Regions from separate parts of the Oceanobacillus sp. HCA-5259 genome, predicted to be linked through region 2. Evidence: riboswitches for the same ligand, from Rfam matches in the RefSeq annotation. Region 2 holds a riboswitch; the other holds the start of a gene.
What was found. Region 2 has a riboswitch for FMN ahead of ribE (riboflavin synthase). Riboswitches for the same ligand answer to the same signal wherever they lie in the genome.
Positions count from the first base shown of each region.

Region 1: linked by a shared signal. The riboswitch ahead of WKU33_RS01410 (ECF transporter S component) and the one ahead of ribE (riboflavin synthase) in region 2 are both predicted to bind FMN.

Region 1 is NZ_JBBKBV010000002.1:18,128-26,365, reverse strand. Features, by position in the region: gene WKU33_RS01415 (S8 family serine peptidase) at 1-1,361, shown strand, start outside; FMN riboswitch at 1,686-1,830, shown strand; gene WKU33_RS01410 (ECF transporter S component) at 2,029-2,619, shown strand; gene WKU33_RS01405 (hypothetical protein) at 2,788-3,141, opposite strand; gene WKU33_RS01400 (1,4-dihydroxy-2-naphthoate polyprenyltransferase) at 3,200-4,135, opposite strand; gene WKU33_RS01395 (isochorismate synthase) at 4,339-5,736, shown strand; gene menD (2-succinyl-5-enolpyruvyl-6-hydroxy-3-cyclohexene-1-carboxylic-acid synthase) at 5,733-7,487, shown strand; gene menH (2-succinyl-6-hydroxy-2,4-cyclohexadiene-1-carboxylate synthase) at 7,488-8,238, shown strand, end outside.
Region 2 is NZ_JBBKBV010000014.1:5,587-13,824, forward strand. Features, by position in the region: partial or broken gene WKU33_RS09670 (aldo/keto reductase) at 1-257, opposite strand, end outside; gene WKU33_RS09675 (OsmC family protein) at 548-940, shown strand; gene WKU33_RS09680 (metal-dependent hydrolase) at 1,021-1,647, opposite strand; gene dacB (D-alanyl-D-alanine carboxypeptidase/D-alanyl-D-alanine endopeptidase) at 1,948-3,360, shown strand; gene WKU33_RS09690 (MerR family transcriptional regulator) at 4,077-4,838, shown strand; FMN riboswitch at 4,947-5,091, shown strand; gene ribE (riboflavin synthase) at 5,432-6,088, shown strand; partial or broken gene ribB (3,4-dihydroxy-2-butanone-4-phosphate synthase) at 6,099-6,716, shown strand; gene ribH (6,7-dimethyl-8-ribityllumazine synthase) at 6,954-7,421, shown strand; gene WKU33_RS09710 (helix-turn-helix transcriptional regulator) at 7,623-7,823, shown strand; gene WKU33_RS09715 (DUF3278 domain-containing protein) at 7,820-8,238, shown strand, end outside.

The DNA.
Region 1 (8,238 bases), on a different contig from region 2:
CGATTAATATTGAATTAGAACCTTTCTACACCGTTCCGGGCGGAGAGATTGGCTATGATGATGGAACAGCGGAAAATGCTCGTGCATTCTATGATGCTGGTAATGGCTGGGCAGTTCGTATGTCCCTTGATGAAGGACAAGAATCGGCAATTGTAACGGATGGGGTTTTCCAATTCCATGATGACGATTGGCCAGTTCCAGGAGGTACGGAATTTGCCGTTGAGGTATGGGATGCAAGTGGGCCGGATGGCACTCCAGGTGAGCGAATTGCCGGTCCAGTTGAAGCAGAGGCAATTCGGAGTCTGGATGAGTGGACGGTTGTTGACTTAAGTGAACATGCGATTCAAGTAAATGGTGATTTCTATATGGTCTATATTCAACGAGATGTGAATACAAATGCACCGGGTCTAGCAACAGATGAAAACGGGCCGAACGCAGAAAGAAGCTTCCAATATGTAGGCGGTGCATGGAATCAATCCCCGGCAGATGAAGGGAACTATATGATCCGTGCCAGAGTAAACTACGAGGTGGAAGAAGCGGTCATTACGTCTCCCGAAGATGGACTAATCACGAATGAAACAGAAGTTACTGTAGAAGGTACTGCTTCACCGACTACCTTCATTAAATTAGTAAATAATGGAGAAGAAGTAGATACAGTTGAAGTTGGAGATGACGGTAAATTTGCAATTCCTGCAACGCTTGCGGAAGGTGATAATGAGTTGGTTGCGGTCACCATACTGGATGATACAGAAATTATGGAATCCGAACCTGTAACAGTTGTCTTGGATACAGAAGCGCCAGCACTCACCATCGACAATCCTGAAGACGGCGAGAAAACAAATCGTGAAACTGTTACGGTAGAAGGAACAGTTGAGGATGCTAATCTTGATTATGTCGAGGTAAACGGACAGCGCGCTAAGATTGATGATGGGAATTACTCTCTGCGAATTATTCTTGATGAAGGGATAAATGACATTGAAGTTACAGCGGCCGACTTGGCGGGCAATTCAACGTCTGAAGCTGTATCGTTGGATGTCGACTTCACACCTCCTGCAATCGAGAATCTGACGCCTGAAGAAGATGTGTACTTGGGTGCAGGGGAAAGCGTGAAGTTCGAATTTGACAGTGAGCCTGGCTTAAAGTCCACATTTGTCGTCCATATGCCGCTCACGAATGTGAATTCCAACCCGACTGAATTACCGATGATGGAAACATCTGAAGGACATTATGTCGGCTACTGGACAGCAACAAGCAATGTTGTTGCAGAAGGAGCAGTTATCGAAGTAATCGCAGTCGATGATTATGGGAATGAAACAAGAGCTCAAACAGACGGGAAACTATTTATTAATACAGATGAATGATGGGGAAGGTGCGGCGATCTTGCCGCACCTTTTTCTTGGATAAGCTTAGGAATTTGCGGTTAACAAAATTTATTAGGCACTTCAGCAAAGCCTAAATATATTACTTCTTGAGTTAGCTTGCAACACGACGAGCAGCTATCAAACTTCACACTCCTCCAACCGATAAAGAAGAATTCCGATTGGCTTACCAGAGGCTTAGTCGCTCTAATACCCTTGTGTGAAAGTCAACACTTACTGTAAGAACACTTCCTTCTTTGCTTGAGCACGTCTCTTGCAATTTATTAAAAATGTAGTATACTTATTGTTAGTAATTGAATAATCGATTCTAATCTTCGGGGCAGGGTGCAATTCCCGACCGGCGGTGAGGGGTATACTTACTCTAAGTCCGCGAACCATAATTTCAATTCTTATGGTTGATCTGGTGTAATTCCAGGACCGACAGTTACAGTCTGGATGGGAGAAGATGTCGAGCCAAATCAAGGTGCTTTTTCGTGTACCTTCATTTACTCTTGTATTCCCAAACCCTAAAGCCCCATTTACGGCTTTAGGGTTTTTCTGTCTTAAAAGAAATTTTAAGACGCTGGAACAGAAGAGTTGTCAAAATGGCAAGGCGATCCTTCATCACGAGTTAGAATCGGTTAGCAAACGATGAAGGAGGAAGATGGAGATGCAAAAATCTGCAAAGCAATCTTCAAAGTTATTAAAACTTATTATTTTAGCACTGCTAGGATCAATCGCGCTTGTTTTATTTTTCTTGAATTTCCCGCTGCCGTTCCTACCACCATATTTAAAAATTGATTTTAGTGATGTACCGGCATTGATGGCTTCACTTATTTTTTCACCACTTGCTGGTGTAGCTGTCGTTCTCATTAAGAACGTGCTTTATTTCGCGGTGTCTGGATCAGGAGACCCGGTCGGTGTTCTAGCTAATTTTCTTGCAGGTGTAATGTTTGTCCTTCCAGTTTCACTTATTTATCATAAGTTCCATAAAGGTGTAAAATCGATCGTTTCCGGCTTAGTTACAGGAACAATCGTTATGGCAGTTGGAATGTCTGTATTAAATTATTATGTTATTCTGCCTGCTTATGCATGGTTTATGGGATGGGATATGAGTGAACAAATGGCGTGGGGCGCCGTTCTTGTTGGGGTGTTTTCATTTAACTTGCTGAAAGGAATTATTGTCGGAATGTTATTTGTTCCCGTGTTCATAAAAATGCGCAGCTGGATTGAACAGAAACAAACAAATTTAGCTGCATAATATACATTCAAAAAAGGTTCATCTCAAATAATTGAGGCTGAACCTTTTTTCATGTTTTGGAGAAATATAATAGAACCTGATTATCTGGCAAGGGCTGTACTTTTTAAAAAGAATAGTAGGCAAGGTCATTGGCGAATGATCCTGCCTACTATTCTTAGGTGTGTTTTTTTATTCTTCTTCTACAAGTGTTTTTGCAGTTGGGATAGCATCAAGTCTTTCCTCCGGTATTGGCTTTTGTGATACGACACTCATACCATACGTTTTATTATCAATCCGCTCCAGCGCATCATCAATCGCTTGTAACCGTTCCTTGTGAACGAGTTCCATTCCAGCATCACGCTCTTGTTCAAACTGTTCTGTACCCAGGTCAGCTGGATGATTGCCATAATCAGACAGCTCTTGGATCGAGTCGTTCGGTGATTTATTAGTAGATTGACTGGAAAGCTTTTCCGTTTCCGCTTTTAACTCGAGCAACCGCTTACGGAAATAAGCTAATTTATCATCCGAAAGATAGGTCTTCATCAAAATCGCTCCTTTTCATTCAGGCAACATTCAAGAAATTAAGCAGTGACAAGCACGCTTAGACAAATGCTGCAATGACGAGGGATATTCCAAGTAAGAAGCCGTAAATGGTGTTCGTTTTTCCAGTTGCAATCATTGCGGGCATCATTTCGAGTGGTTCGGTCTTACCACGGAAGTTTTTGATGACAGTTACGGCTTTCGGTACGCTAAGGAAAGTGATTAGTGTCCAGATAGGCAAGAGACGTGCAATAATTAAAGCTAATGTCCAGCCGTAAGCAATGCTAAATAGTACTGCAAGCACGGTAATTGCTTTTTTCCTGCCGATCAGTACAGCAATAGTTTTTCTTCCGCCAGCTTTATCCCCGTCACGATCCCGAATATTATTGGATAAATTGATGCTGCCGATAAAAATGGTAACTGGAATCGATATCCAAATTACTTCACTCGTAATTGTTAGAGTCTGGATGAAATACGTGATGCCGATAATGACTGTCCCCATTAGTACACCGGAAAACAACTCACCAAGTGGTGTATATGAAATTGGAATAGGTCCTCCAGTATATAGATAACCGATTGCCATACATATTAAACCGATAATAGCAATCCACCAACTTGACTCGATACAAATATAAACACCAAGAATAACAGCAATTCCATAGAATGTAATAGCAAGACTTCGAATTGTTTTCGGCTTTATCCCATCACGAACAATCGTGCCGCCGATCCCAACTGATTCCTCTGTATCTAGACCAAGTTTATAATCATAGTATTCATTAAACATATTTGTCGCAGCCTGAATTAATAAGGACGCTACGAGCATGGCGAGAAATAAGGTCCAGTTGATGGTTCCATCATGATAAGCAAGCATCGTACCGACGAATACAGGGATAAACGATGCTGTAAGTGTGTGCGGACGCATCAAGCGCCACCAGACGTCAAAGCCTGATTTCTCGTTCAATGCCTCTTTTATTGAATTTTTATTAACAGTATCCATAAATGTTCCCCCTCCACGCTATCCTATTAATCTTATGAAAATAAAGGACAAGTGTCAATTTCTTTTATTTTCCTCCATATCTCCTGCTATGTTCCATTTTCTTGGCTTAATTATCAAAAAACGGTCCTTTTCTTGAGAAAGTGATGAAAAGAGCATAAAATGGTTATAGGTGTTTTTTAGTGGTATTTATCGGAGGTATAGTTATGATCGATATTCAAATGAAAGAGCTTGAAGAAAAAATAGCAGCCGTAAAGAATTCCATCGGCCCAAATGAATCATCCAAGCTTTTCAGTTTGACGAAGAAAATAGAAAATAAAGACCCTCTCCTTATATTTGAGGGGGCGAAGCAGTTTGTTAAAGACCGCTTTTATTGGATGAATCCGAATCGCACCCTAGCAATAACTGGAGTTGGCAGTGTGCAAACGTTAATAGCTGAAGAGAATCGTTTTCAGGAAACAGAGGATTTATGGAAGCAAGCGTTAGAGCATACTTGGATTGATAATCCTTACTCGACGGTGCCGGCAACAGGGTTTGTCGCTTTCGGCGGGATGGATTTTGATCCACTTGAAGTAAAAACAGAGCTTTGGAAGAAATTTGAATTAAGCAAATTCTATATTCCAGAACTAATGCTGACAACTTATCATTCAGACAGTTATGTGACGGTGAATATACTCATCAATAAAGAAGAGACAATAGATGAAGCAGCAACAAGACTTCGTAAAAACACACAGAAGTTTATAACTGGTAAGACATTCGGCGTGCAGCATATTGAGATTAAAAGAAACCGAGTCATTGAACCAGAAAAATGGAAAGAAACCGTCAAAGAAGCAACAAAGGAAATGAAAGAAAAACGCGCAGAAAAAATAGTCCTTGCACGGGAAGTCCGTCTATCCTTTACGGAAGAAATTAATATCACGCAAGTTCTTGAAGAGCTGCATCATACACAGGCAAACAGTTATATCTTCGCATTCGAAAGTGGAGGGGACTGTTTTATTGGTGCGACTCCAGAGCGGATAGTCAAGGTAGAAAACAATAATTTACTTTCGACCTGTCTTGCGGGAACGGCTCCCCGCGGAAAGACGAAAGAAGAGGACGAGCAGATCGGTTATGAACTGCTGCATGACAAGAAGAATCGGGATGAGCATGAATTTGTCGTAAAAATGATTAAAGAAGCCGTACTAAAAACCTGTACAAACGTCAATATTCCGAACGAACCGGTACTTCATCCGTTAAAAAACCTACAGCATTTATATACATCGGTAACAGGAACGTTGAAAGACGAGTATTCCATTTTCGATTGTCTTAAAGATCTGCACCCGACACCTGCTCTTGGTGGTACGCCAACAGAAGATTCGTTAGCTTATATACGTGAACATGAACTGCTTGACCGGGGATGGTATGGTGCCCCGATCGGTTGGGTCGATAGCAATCAAAATGGAGAGTTTGCGGTAGCAATCCGTTCTGGACTGATCCAAGGGGATGAGGCATCCCTATTTGCTGGTTGCGGGGTTCTAGCTGATTCCGATCCGGAAATGGAATTTGAAGAGACCAGAATTAAAATGCTGCCGATGCTAAATGTGCTGGGAGGAAAACAGGAATGAATCATACGGAAATATTAACGAGGTATACTGCCAATTTTGTCGATGAAATGATTCAAAACGGAATTCAGCATGTTGTTATATCCCCTGGATCCCGGTCAACTCCGCTATCGCTGGCCTTTGCTGAGCATGAACACATCAAGGAATGGGTTGTCATCGATGAGCGATCCGCTGCATTTTTCGCTCTTGGACTTGCGAAACAGACGAAAGCAGCGGTAGCATTAGTTTGTACGTCAGGTACTGCTGCAGCGAATTATTATCCGGCAGTTGTCGAGGCGTATTACAGCCGTGTTCCGCTCGTGATTCTAACTGCAGATCGGCCTCATGAGTTAAGGGATGTCGGCGCCCCGCAAACGATTGATCAACTTCATTTATTCGGAAATTATGTTAAATGGTTCCAGGAAATGGCGATTCCTGAAGGGGATGACGGTATGCTCCGTTATGTTAGACAAAAAGCGGCACGGGCAGTGTATATGGCTTGTGAAGGGAATCGAGGTCCTGTTCATTTGAACTTTCCATTACGTGAACCACTTACTCTTGACTTTTCTTTGGAAGGTATTTGGAAGTATAAAGGAATGGTTGAACATTCAGCTCGCATCCCGCTTGACGGAAAAAAACGATTGACGGAAGAACAGCTCGAAGCTTTCCTCAGCCAGTTGACAAATAAGAAAAAGGGGCTGATCGTCTGCGGACCACAAGCAGATGCTGATGAACAGTTCCCCGAGCAAGTTGTCGCCCTTGCTGAAAAGTGGCAGCTGCCAATACTAGCTGACCCGCTCTCTGGGCTGCGAAGTGGGCCACATCGTAAGGTAAATATAATTGAAACGTATGACGCACTACTAAAAAACAAGGCAATTCGTGACCGAATGAAGCCTGATTTTATTATCCGTTTTGGTGCTATGCCAGTTTCAAAAGCTTATTTATTTTTCATCAAAGAAAATGCAACGATTCCACAATTCGTTGTAGAAAATCATTCTGGCTATAGGGAACCGACGGGAAATGTAACGGAATTCATTTTTGCAGATCCAACTACACTTTGTGAAGAATTGCTTGCTGTTGATCAGCCAGCCTTTTCAGAGGAATGGTTGCATGATTGGAAAGCGATGAACAAAGTAGCGAGAAATCATTTTCTTTTTGGTATGGAAGAGAAAATTACAGAAGGTGAAGCCATTCGGGGACTGCGTGAAGTCATTCCTGAAGGTAGCACGCTTTATGTAGGAAACAGTATGGCCGTCCGGGATGTAGATACCTTTTTCTTAACGGATGATAAACCGATTTCGGTTCTTGCCAACCGCGGGGCAAATGGAATTGATGGAATGGTTTCAAGTGGAGTTGGAGCGGCGGCTGCTGGAAAACGAGTAACACTCGTCTTAGGGGATTTATCATTTTTCCATGATATGAATGGATTACACGCTGCTAAGCATTATGGGATTGATATCACGATATTGCTCATCAATAATAATGGTGGTGGAATCTTCTCATTCCTCCCCCAAGCAGAGGATCCGAAGCACTTTGAAGCATTATTCGGAACCCCGTTACATTTGGATTTCAGAAAAGCTGCTGAACTTTATGAGGCGAATTACTTTGCCCCAGAAACAGAGGAAGAATTGAAAGAAGACTTGCAAGTAAGTTATGAAAAAAAAGGTTTGTCAATTGTCGAAGTGAAAACGGATCGGGAAGAGAATGTAAAGTGGCACCATGAGAAATGGCAGGCAATTGCGGATGAAATTTTTTTTAAGAATAGGATGGTCTAATTGTATTTTTCAATGGAAGATATGAATTATTGGTACGAGATTCATGGGGAAGGGGTACCAGTTGTTCTTCTTCATGGCTTTACAGGCAGCACGTTGACATGGGATAAGGTTGTAACAGCTCGTCCGGATGGGATGCAATTGATTACAGTTGATTTACCGGGCCATGGCTGGACAAAAGGAACTTCAAGAATAACGATGGACTCCTGTATTGATGATTTACATGGATTATTTCAGCATCTTGAATTAGATACGTTTTTCCTTGTTGGCTATTCAATGGGTGGGCGAGCCGCATTAAGTTATACTGTGAAATACCCGGAAAGTGTACGGGGGCTTATCCTTGAGAGTGCTTCTCCAGGTCTAAAGGATACGAAAGCGAGAAAGAATCGAGAAGCAGGTGATGAGGAGCTCGCTAAGCTGTTGGAGGAAGAAGGGATCGAATCATTCGTTGATTACTGGGAGAATATCCCGTTATTTGCTACACAGAAGGAGTTGCCGGATGAAACACAGGCAGCAATCCGTGCTGAGAGAATGTCCCAATCGAAAAAAGGGCTTGCTGATTCTTTACGCGGAATGGGAACAGGAAGCCAACCATCCAATTGGGAAGCTTTAAAAGATGTAACAGTTCCGGTCAAGCTTCTTGCAGGTGAGCTGGATGAGAAGTTTGTGGCAATCAATCAACAAATGGCCGAAATGTTACCTTATGCAGAATTAGACATTTTTCCTAAATGCGGACATGCGTTACATATTGAGC
Region 2 (8,238 bases):
TTCGTTGCCAGTACAAGTTCAGAACGTTTTCCCGTTTCTTCCACTACTTCACCAATTAATTCTTCTGAACGGCCTTTCCCGTATAGATAAGCCGTGTCGATAAAGTCAATACCATGATCAATTGCATAACGGACTGCATTTTTCCCTGCTTCTTCATCTAAGTTCGGAAAAAGATTATGACCACCAATTTTGTTTGTCCCCATACCAACCGGATTTACAACTAGATCTGTTCTGCCAATTTGTACTTTGTTTGTCATTTTAGCACTCCTTCTATGGTATTTATGAATTTGAAAAAAACAATACTTTTCTAAAAATTCATTAGGAACATTATAATGCATGCCTTTTCGTGGAGCAATGATTATGTTTCGTTGATTAGTTGGGAAATGCTGTTGGTTTAGGGTGATGCTAAGGTGGATCAGTGACCGAAGAGGAGATGATCTACCAAGAAAAAAGCTTTCATTTAAGGATGGGAATATATTTTCACTAAATTTTCATATTTCTATATTATAATTGACGTATGAATATATATTAAAGGTAGGGGATAAATTTGAAGTTTAAAATGAATGAACATGGATTTGAGTCAAACTTTGAATTTGGCGAGCTAAAAATTTCGGGTCAGAGTGAATATGGGTATCGGCCGTTTCAATTAATGATCTCCTCCATCGCGGGGTGCAGTGGAGGTGTATTAAGAAATATACTCAAGAAAATGCGCTTACCATATGAGGATATTACGATTGAAGCGGAAGTAACACGAAATGAAGAAATAGCAAATCGGATTGAAAAGATTCACTTGATTTACACGATAAAAGCAGAGGATATTTCTCAGAAAAAAGCTGAAAAAGCGATAGAGCTTACACGCAAAAACTGTGCAATGCTACAATCTGTAGCTGGCAGCATTCAAGTAACAGAAGAATTGCGGCTAAAATCTCCACATGACTAACATCTAAACATAGAAAAGTTGTTTCATATATTGCACCCCGAATCATCCGATATGGGGTGCAATAACTTACTATGTATCTGTTAAAAATCCTTCGATGATAATGGCAGAAACAACTTTATCCCCCGGTCATTGAACGGAAGAAATTTACTATCTGTAACCAAATGGCTAATATATCCGGCAAGACATGTATAATGAACGCCTTGAATTGCTAATGATTCTTCCAGCTTCAATGTAATAAAACTAAAGAATATCACTCCAATTATCGAATGGGTATAACTTCGATGAGGAACAAAGGATGCGATGAGCATATAGATTCCAAAGAGAATCAACCAAATCTCCTGAAGTGAAGCACCTCCAGCAATGACTCCGACACTTGTTAGAGTCAGCATATGTTTTTGTTTTAATCGTGAAGAACTTGCCAGCATGGCAAGTCCTATCCCCATCCCGAGGTATTGCCGGTTATCTTCTCCTTCAAAAAAACTATAAATAATCATTAAGAGTCCAATAAATTGCGCGACGGACCGAACTAATTTATGGGACAATGTAATTTTCCCACGTAACTTCCCGTCAATGTCCAGGTCTGGAACTAAAGCAGATACGGTTCCTAAGCCGACTAACAGAAAAGTTACCGTTGGATCTGCTTGAACTATATTTGCTGCAGCGAAGCCTATTGCTCCGCCAACTGTTGCATGTGCTGTACCATTCATCTTGCTGCTCCTTTATCTGCGTTGTTATTTTTCTATGCATTCATTAATTTTACTACAGAACTCAAACTTTTTTTAGCCACTCTTCCCATCATTCATAATTTTTACTCCGGCCGGATATAATTCAATAATGGACATACTTCTTTTTACTCGTTCGATATTGAAATAGGATGTGGATACATGAAATCAAAACCCTTTCTTAAAACGATGCTGTTTTTTATCGTAATTCTAATTGTTGCAAGCCTCCCGTCAGTATTCCCGGAGGAACCCTTATTCTTAGAAGCATCTAAGGAGGAAAGTTCAATGACACGTACCGAAAGTAAACCATTGGAGGAAAAAATCAATGCCATTTTAGAAAATGAACAGCTTGAAGGAGCTGTCGTTGGAGTCACTGTGAAACATGCTGCAACTGGAGATCTCTTATTTTCCCATAATGGAAACATTCGTCTTCACCCGGCATCCAATATGAAATTACTTACTGGAGCTGCTGCCTTAGAAACACTTGGGGCTGATTACCGGTTCCAAACTGAAATTTTATCAGATGGAGAGCTGAAAGGGAACATATTACATGGTAATTTGTATATAAAAGGAAAAGGTGACCCGACATTATTAAAGTCTGATCTCGATCAATTTGCTAGGGAACTAAAAGCCCAAGGAATTGAAACCATTGATGGCGACCTTGTTGGCGATGATACGTGGTATGATAATATACGACTTTCCCAGGATTTAAACTGGTCGGATGAGCCGTTTCATACGGGCTCCCAAGTTTCTGCTCTAACCCTTTCACCTAATGAAGATTATGATGCGGGAACAGTGATTGTTGAGGTGATGTCTTCCAAAAATGCAGAAGGAAAAGCCCAAGTCAGGGTAATTCCCGAAACCGATTATGTCACAATTGTCAATCAGACAAAACTCGTGCAAGCAGGAGAGGCTCAAGAGATTTCCATTGAGCGGGAGCATGGGACGAATAACATAATCGTGGAAGGAACAATGCCTGTAGACGGAACAGTATCACGTTCTTGGGTCTCGGTGTGGGAACCAGCCGGGTATGTACTTACTGTATTCCGTGATGTTCTAGCTGAAGAGGGAATTCAATTTAACGATGAATCCCGTGATGTGACGGGAGCGACTCCCGAACAAGCCAAGATCATTACTAGTAAAAAATCCATTCCACTTTCCGAGTTACTCGTACCCTTTATGAAATTAAGTAACAATGGAATTGGGGAAACTTTAACGAAGGAAATGGGGAAGCAAATCCACGGGGCAGGGACTTGGGATAAAGGTCTTGAAGTAATGGAAGATGTCGTGACGGAACTTGGTGTGGAACGAGAATCCTTCCTCCTTCGTGATGGTTCGGGAATGTCACATAAGACACTGATTTCAGCAAATAATATCGCGCAAATTTTATATGAAATCCAGAATAAGAGCTGGTTTGACGCGTTTGAGGACTCCCTGCCTGTTGCTGGAGAAGAAGATAGACTTGTGGGTGGGACATTACGTAATCGTTTGACTACAGAACCCGCCAAAGGAAATGTAAAAGCAAAAACAGGCTTGATCACGGGAGTGTCTACATTATCTGGCTATGTGACGAGTCTAGACGGAGAAAAACTTATTTTTTCCATTCTGATTAATAATCATTTAGGTCCTAGTGAAGCGATGCAGGAAATTGAGAATGAAATTGTAACGATGCTAGCAGGACATGAATTTGTAGAATGATAGTTGGACGTGCGCTAATTTGCATGTCCTTTTCCTTTTTTAGATGCTTTATAATCGACCTAAACGTTAGGTATTGGATTCTTTTAGGTGGTTAGACCATCTTTTAATTGTACGAGCATGACGGAATTAATTAGGCACCTTCTATGTACATGAAATTAACGGAATCCAATTCGTTCAGGCAATTAGATGAATTCTAATTACACGAAATTAACGGAATCGGAATCGTTCATCCGATTAGGCGCCTTCTATGTATACGAAATTAACGAATTCGGAGTCGTTCACGCAATTAGGCGCCTTCTAAATACACGAAATTAACGGAACCGGAATCGTTCATCCGATTAGGCGCCTTCTAAATACACGAAATTAACGGAACCGGAGTCGTTCATCCGATTAGGCGCCTTCTATGTACACGAAATTAACGAATTCGGAGTCGTTCAGGCGAAGACACCTTTTTTTGCAAAGAATGCCATCTCAAGTAGTTTGGATTTCTACAGTACTCATTTATTTAAGGTTTTTTTAGTATTAAATCTATAGCAATTTCAGAATTACTCTCGATTTTCCAAACAAATTAGCCTTTCCCCCTTGCCCCCTCCGTTACGATACATGATAACTTATAATTAACAATAAAGCGGAACTCATTCAGTGGGGGATTACAGACCCTTAATATCTGATAAAATGGAGGGATTTTTTATGAATCATGAAGCACCTAGGTTTCAATCAGTGAGTTCAGCAAACAGGCCAGAATAACCGTACGCACCTTACGTTTTTATGAAGAGTTAGGTTTACTCGTACCAACTGAAAGAAATGAATCAGGCCACAGACTTTACGGATTAAATGAACTTGCGAAGCTGCAACAAATTCAATCACTAAAGTTTTTGGGCTATCCATTACAAGAGATCAAAGATTTCATAAAAGATGAAATGGATTGTGCTGTGCAGCTCGAGAAATCATTACCTTTGCAGCATAAACTTTTAACCGAAAAGCGGGATGAATTAAATCAGGCAATCGAAGCTGTCGAGCGAGTACAAAACTTACTCAAGGCAGGAAAATCAATCAATTGGACAGTGTTAAGTTCTTTACTTTTTCAAATGGAACATGAGGAAGATCTGAAGGAATGGGCGAAAGAGTATCTCCCGGAATCGGTTGCTAAAGAATACTTTTCCCTGCCAAAAGAATACCAGCAACTACTGGACGTGGAAATGCTTGATTGGCTAGCTAAGTTAGAAAAATTGATGCAAGATAATGTCCCTGCAAATTCACCAGAAGCTTTTGAATTACTAATGGGACTAACCGAACTGGCAACAAGACATGTTGAGGATAAAGAAGCCTTTGCGATGGAACTGGAAAAGGCACAGGAGTTAATGGATCAGGAGACAATGGATTTTCAGTTCCCTACCATGCTTACCTCTGAACAAGAATCCTATTTAATGAAAATTGGCGAGGAAATGGAGGCATTGTATAAGGAAAATGAGGAATAAATGAATATCATAGAGTTAGGGATAAACGTATTTCCATTTCGCCAAATAGGTACATCCAGTTGCCACATTTTATTGAACATGATACTTTAATAGTAGTATAATATTTTCCAATAACTTCGGGGCAAGGTGAAACTCCTTACCGGCGGTGTTCAAGTGTTATGCTTGTAAGTCCGTGACCCGTACTCTTTAGGAGACGGTGGAGCTGGTGTAATTCCAGCACCGACAGTTACAGTCTGGATGGGAGAAGTTGTTGCGAAAATTTATGCGATGCCGATTCTAGTATTCTCTCTTTTAAAACAGAAAGGAGCTGCAGAGAGTAAATTAATATAGAGAAATAGCTTCAATCGCGCATTTTAATTGATACGGTTACAACAGAAGCCTTACTCCTAATGGCATATGCAAGAACAAACGGAATTCTTTTATGCATCCTCGCATATTTCCGTATTTCTTAAATGTATGCATGTTTATAAAAACCGTACTCCAATCAAACTCTTTCCTTACCACCCAAACGCCCCGCGGTGGAAAGAATTCAAATACATTATTTTACAAAAACAGAAGATTACACGTGATCTCTAGAAGGAGGTTTTATTTCATTGTTCACTGGAATTGTGGAAGAAATTGGAACAATCCAATCCATTAAACGAAATCCCAATTCATTACAATTTAAAATCGCATGTACGACAGTTCTGTCCGATGTGAATCTCGGGGACAGTATCTCGGTGAACGGTGTCTGTCTAACTGTCCATGAACATGGACCAGGCTTTTTCACGGCTGACGTTATGCCCGAAACGGTTAAAGCGACAACGCTCCATATGTTACAGATCGGGAGCCCTGTTAATTTAGAGCGGGCAATGGCAGCGAATGGTCGATTTGGCGGTCATTTTGTCAGTGGCCATGTCGATGGGACTGGAGAAATCATTTCTGTTCGCCGTCATGAAAATGCGAAATACATGGAAATCAAGACAGATCAACAATTGCTGAAATATTCTATTGATAAAGGATCTGTCACGGTCGATGGCACTTCACTAACGATATTTGAAATTACAGGTAATGGATTTGTCATTTCCCTAATCCCTGTCACGCAAGCAGACTCGATTATTGGCGAGAAACAGCTTGGTGATTTCGTGAATATCGAATGTGACATGCTCGCGAAGTATATGGAGAATTTACTTTCTAAAAGATCAGAACAACCAGCAACAAATGGAATTACGAAGGCAACCCTAGCTGAAAGTGGATTTTTAAATGGATGAGGTGAATAAATTGTACGCAACCGTAGAGCAAGCAATCGAGGAGTTAAAAGAAGGGAAAGCAATTATTGTAGTAGATGATGAGGACAGGGAAAATGAAGGCGATTTTCTCGCATTAGGAAAATTTGCAACACCAAAAATGATTAACTTTATGGCAAACGAAGGAAAAGGGTTGATTTGCGTTCCTATTGAAGAAGAAAAAGCAAAGCAGCTTTCCTTAACCCTAATGGCGCCGGAGAATACGGACCCTTACCGGACTGCATTCACCGTGTCGATTGACCATGTTTCAACACATACCGGGATCTCAGCTTTTGAGCGTTCAACAACAATCTTAAATATGTTGGATCCTGAAGCCAAAGCTAGTGATTTTAATAAACCTGGGCATATTTTTCCGCTGATTGCAAAGAGTGGCGGTGTTGTGGAACGACCTGGTCATACCGAAGCTGCAGTTGATCTAGCTAAGCTTGCTGGTGCAGAACCAGTTGGGGTAATTTGCGAGATTATGAGCCCAGATGGAACAATGGCGCGCGGTGCGGAACTGAAAAAAGTTGCAGAGCACTTTAATTTAGTTATTTTGACAATTAAGGATTTAGTAGAATACCGCAAATCGAGCAAGGTTCTTTTATCACGGTGAAATCGTTCGTAAAGCTCCGTCTCAAAATAGAGAGAGTAATCAAATCTATCTAGTCGGGGGATAACAGACACTAACACACTGATTCACGAAAGCGAATTCAGTGGGGGAGGAGCAGTCGACTAAAAACGCGATTCGTTTCGCAACGTCGACACTAACATGTTCTGTGCGTCGAAACTTCTACTGAATGAAGTTTCGTTTGATAATAAATAGGAAAAACATTGAAGGAGAAGAAAAATGAGTAATATTTTCGAAGGTCATTTAGTAGGAACCGATTTAAAAATCGGGATTGTCGTTGGAAGGTTTAATGATTTTATTACCGGTAAGCTACTCGCAGGAGCTGAAGATGCCTTACGCAGACACGGTGTAAATGAAGATGATATTGATGTTGCGTGGGTGCCAGGAGCTTTTGAAATTCCAATCGTCGCAAAAAAGTTAGCAACATCTAAAAAATATGATGCAGTTATTACACTTGGTACAGTAATCCGCGGCTCTACCCCACATTTTGATTATGTATGTAGTGAAGTTTCTAAAGGTGTGGCTGCGATTAATATGCAAGATGGTATTCCTGTTATTTTCGGTGTCATAACGACCGATACAATTGAACAGGCCATTGAGCGGGCTGGAACGAAAGCCGGAAATAAAGGTTGGGATGCTGCAACAGCAGCTATTGAGATGGCGAATTTGATGAAGCAGATTTCATAACAGCTTGCATGAAGAACTCTCCAATTTTTGATTTGGAGGGTTCTTTAATTTTATAACGCGATTTATTGAATGTCAGCCCTCCCTGAATGTTGGTCTAATTCGTACATTTTTTATTTCACAGTTGACTTTACCCTCCTCTCTGATGTAAGATATAAATTACAAAAGAAATCTATATCTTACATTTCGTAAGTAGGGTGACAAATGAAAAACAACGTAAAAATTACTCGAATTAAAAATTCCATGACACAAGAGCAGCTAGCGCGCCAGGTTGGTGTCACCAGGCAAACAATTGGGCTCATTGAAAAAGGGGAATATAATCCTAGTCTCCAGCTCTGTATTAATTTAGCAAAGTCACTTAACAAAACATTGGACGAATTATTCTGGGAGGTCGATACGCAATGAAATCTTGGATATCCTTTCTATTACCGGATGATGAATATAAGGAAAAAAAGATGCTTTACTTTTTCACGGAAGGAGCAATTATCCTTTTTCTTTCCCTTATTGTAATGATGATCTGCAACAAGTTTTTTAATCTGGACACGGAAACTGTCTTATTGGCAGCCATTGCCATCTTCCTCTTTTATGTAACAGGAAGATATATACTAGCCGGGATGGAATATACAGATATTGCCACAAAACATGCGTACAAAAAAGAGTTAAGAGTGATATGCATTAGAACAATTGGATTTGTTATTATTTTTATGGCACTGTATTTGATTTTCATTAATATACCTTCGAGTCTCAACAATTGGGTTGAAATTTTAGGCTTATTGATAAGTGTCAGTGTAGTATCGTTTTTATCGAGTTATATTTCCTT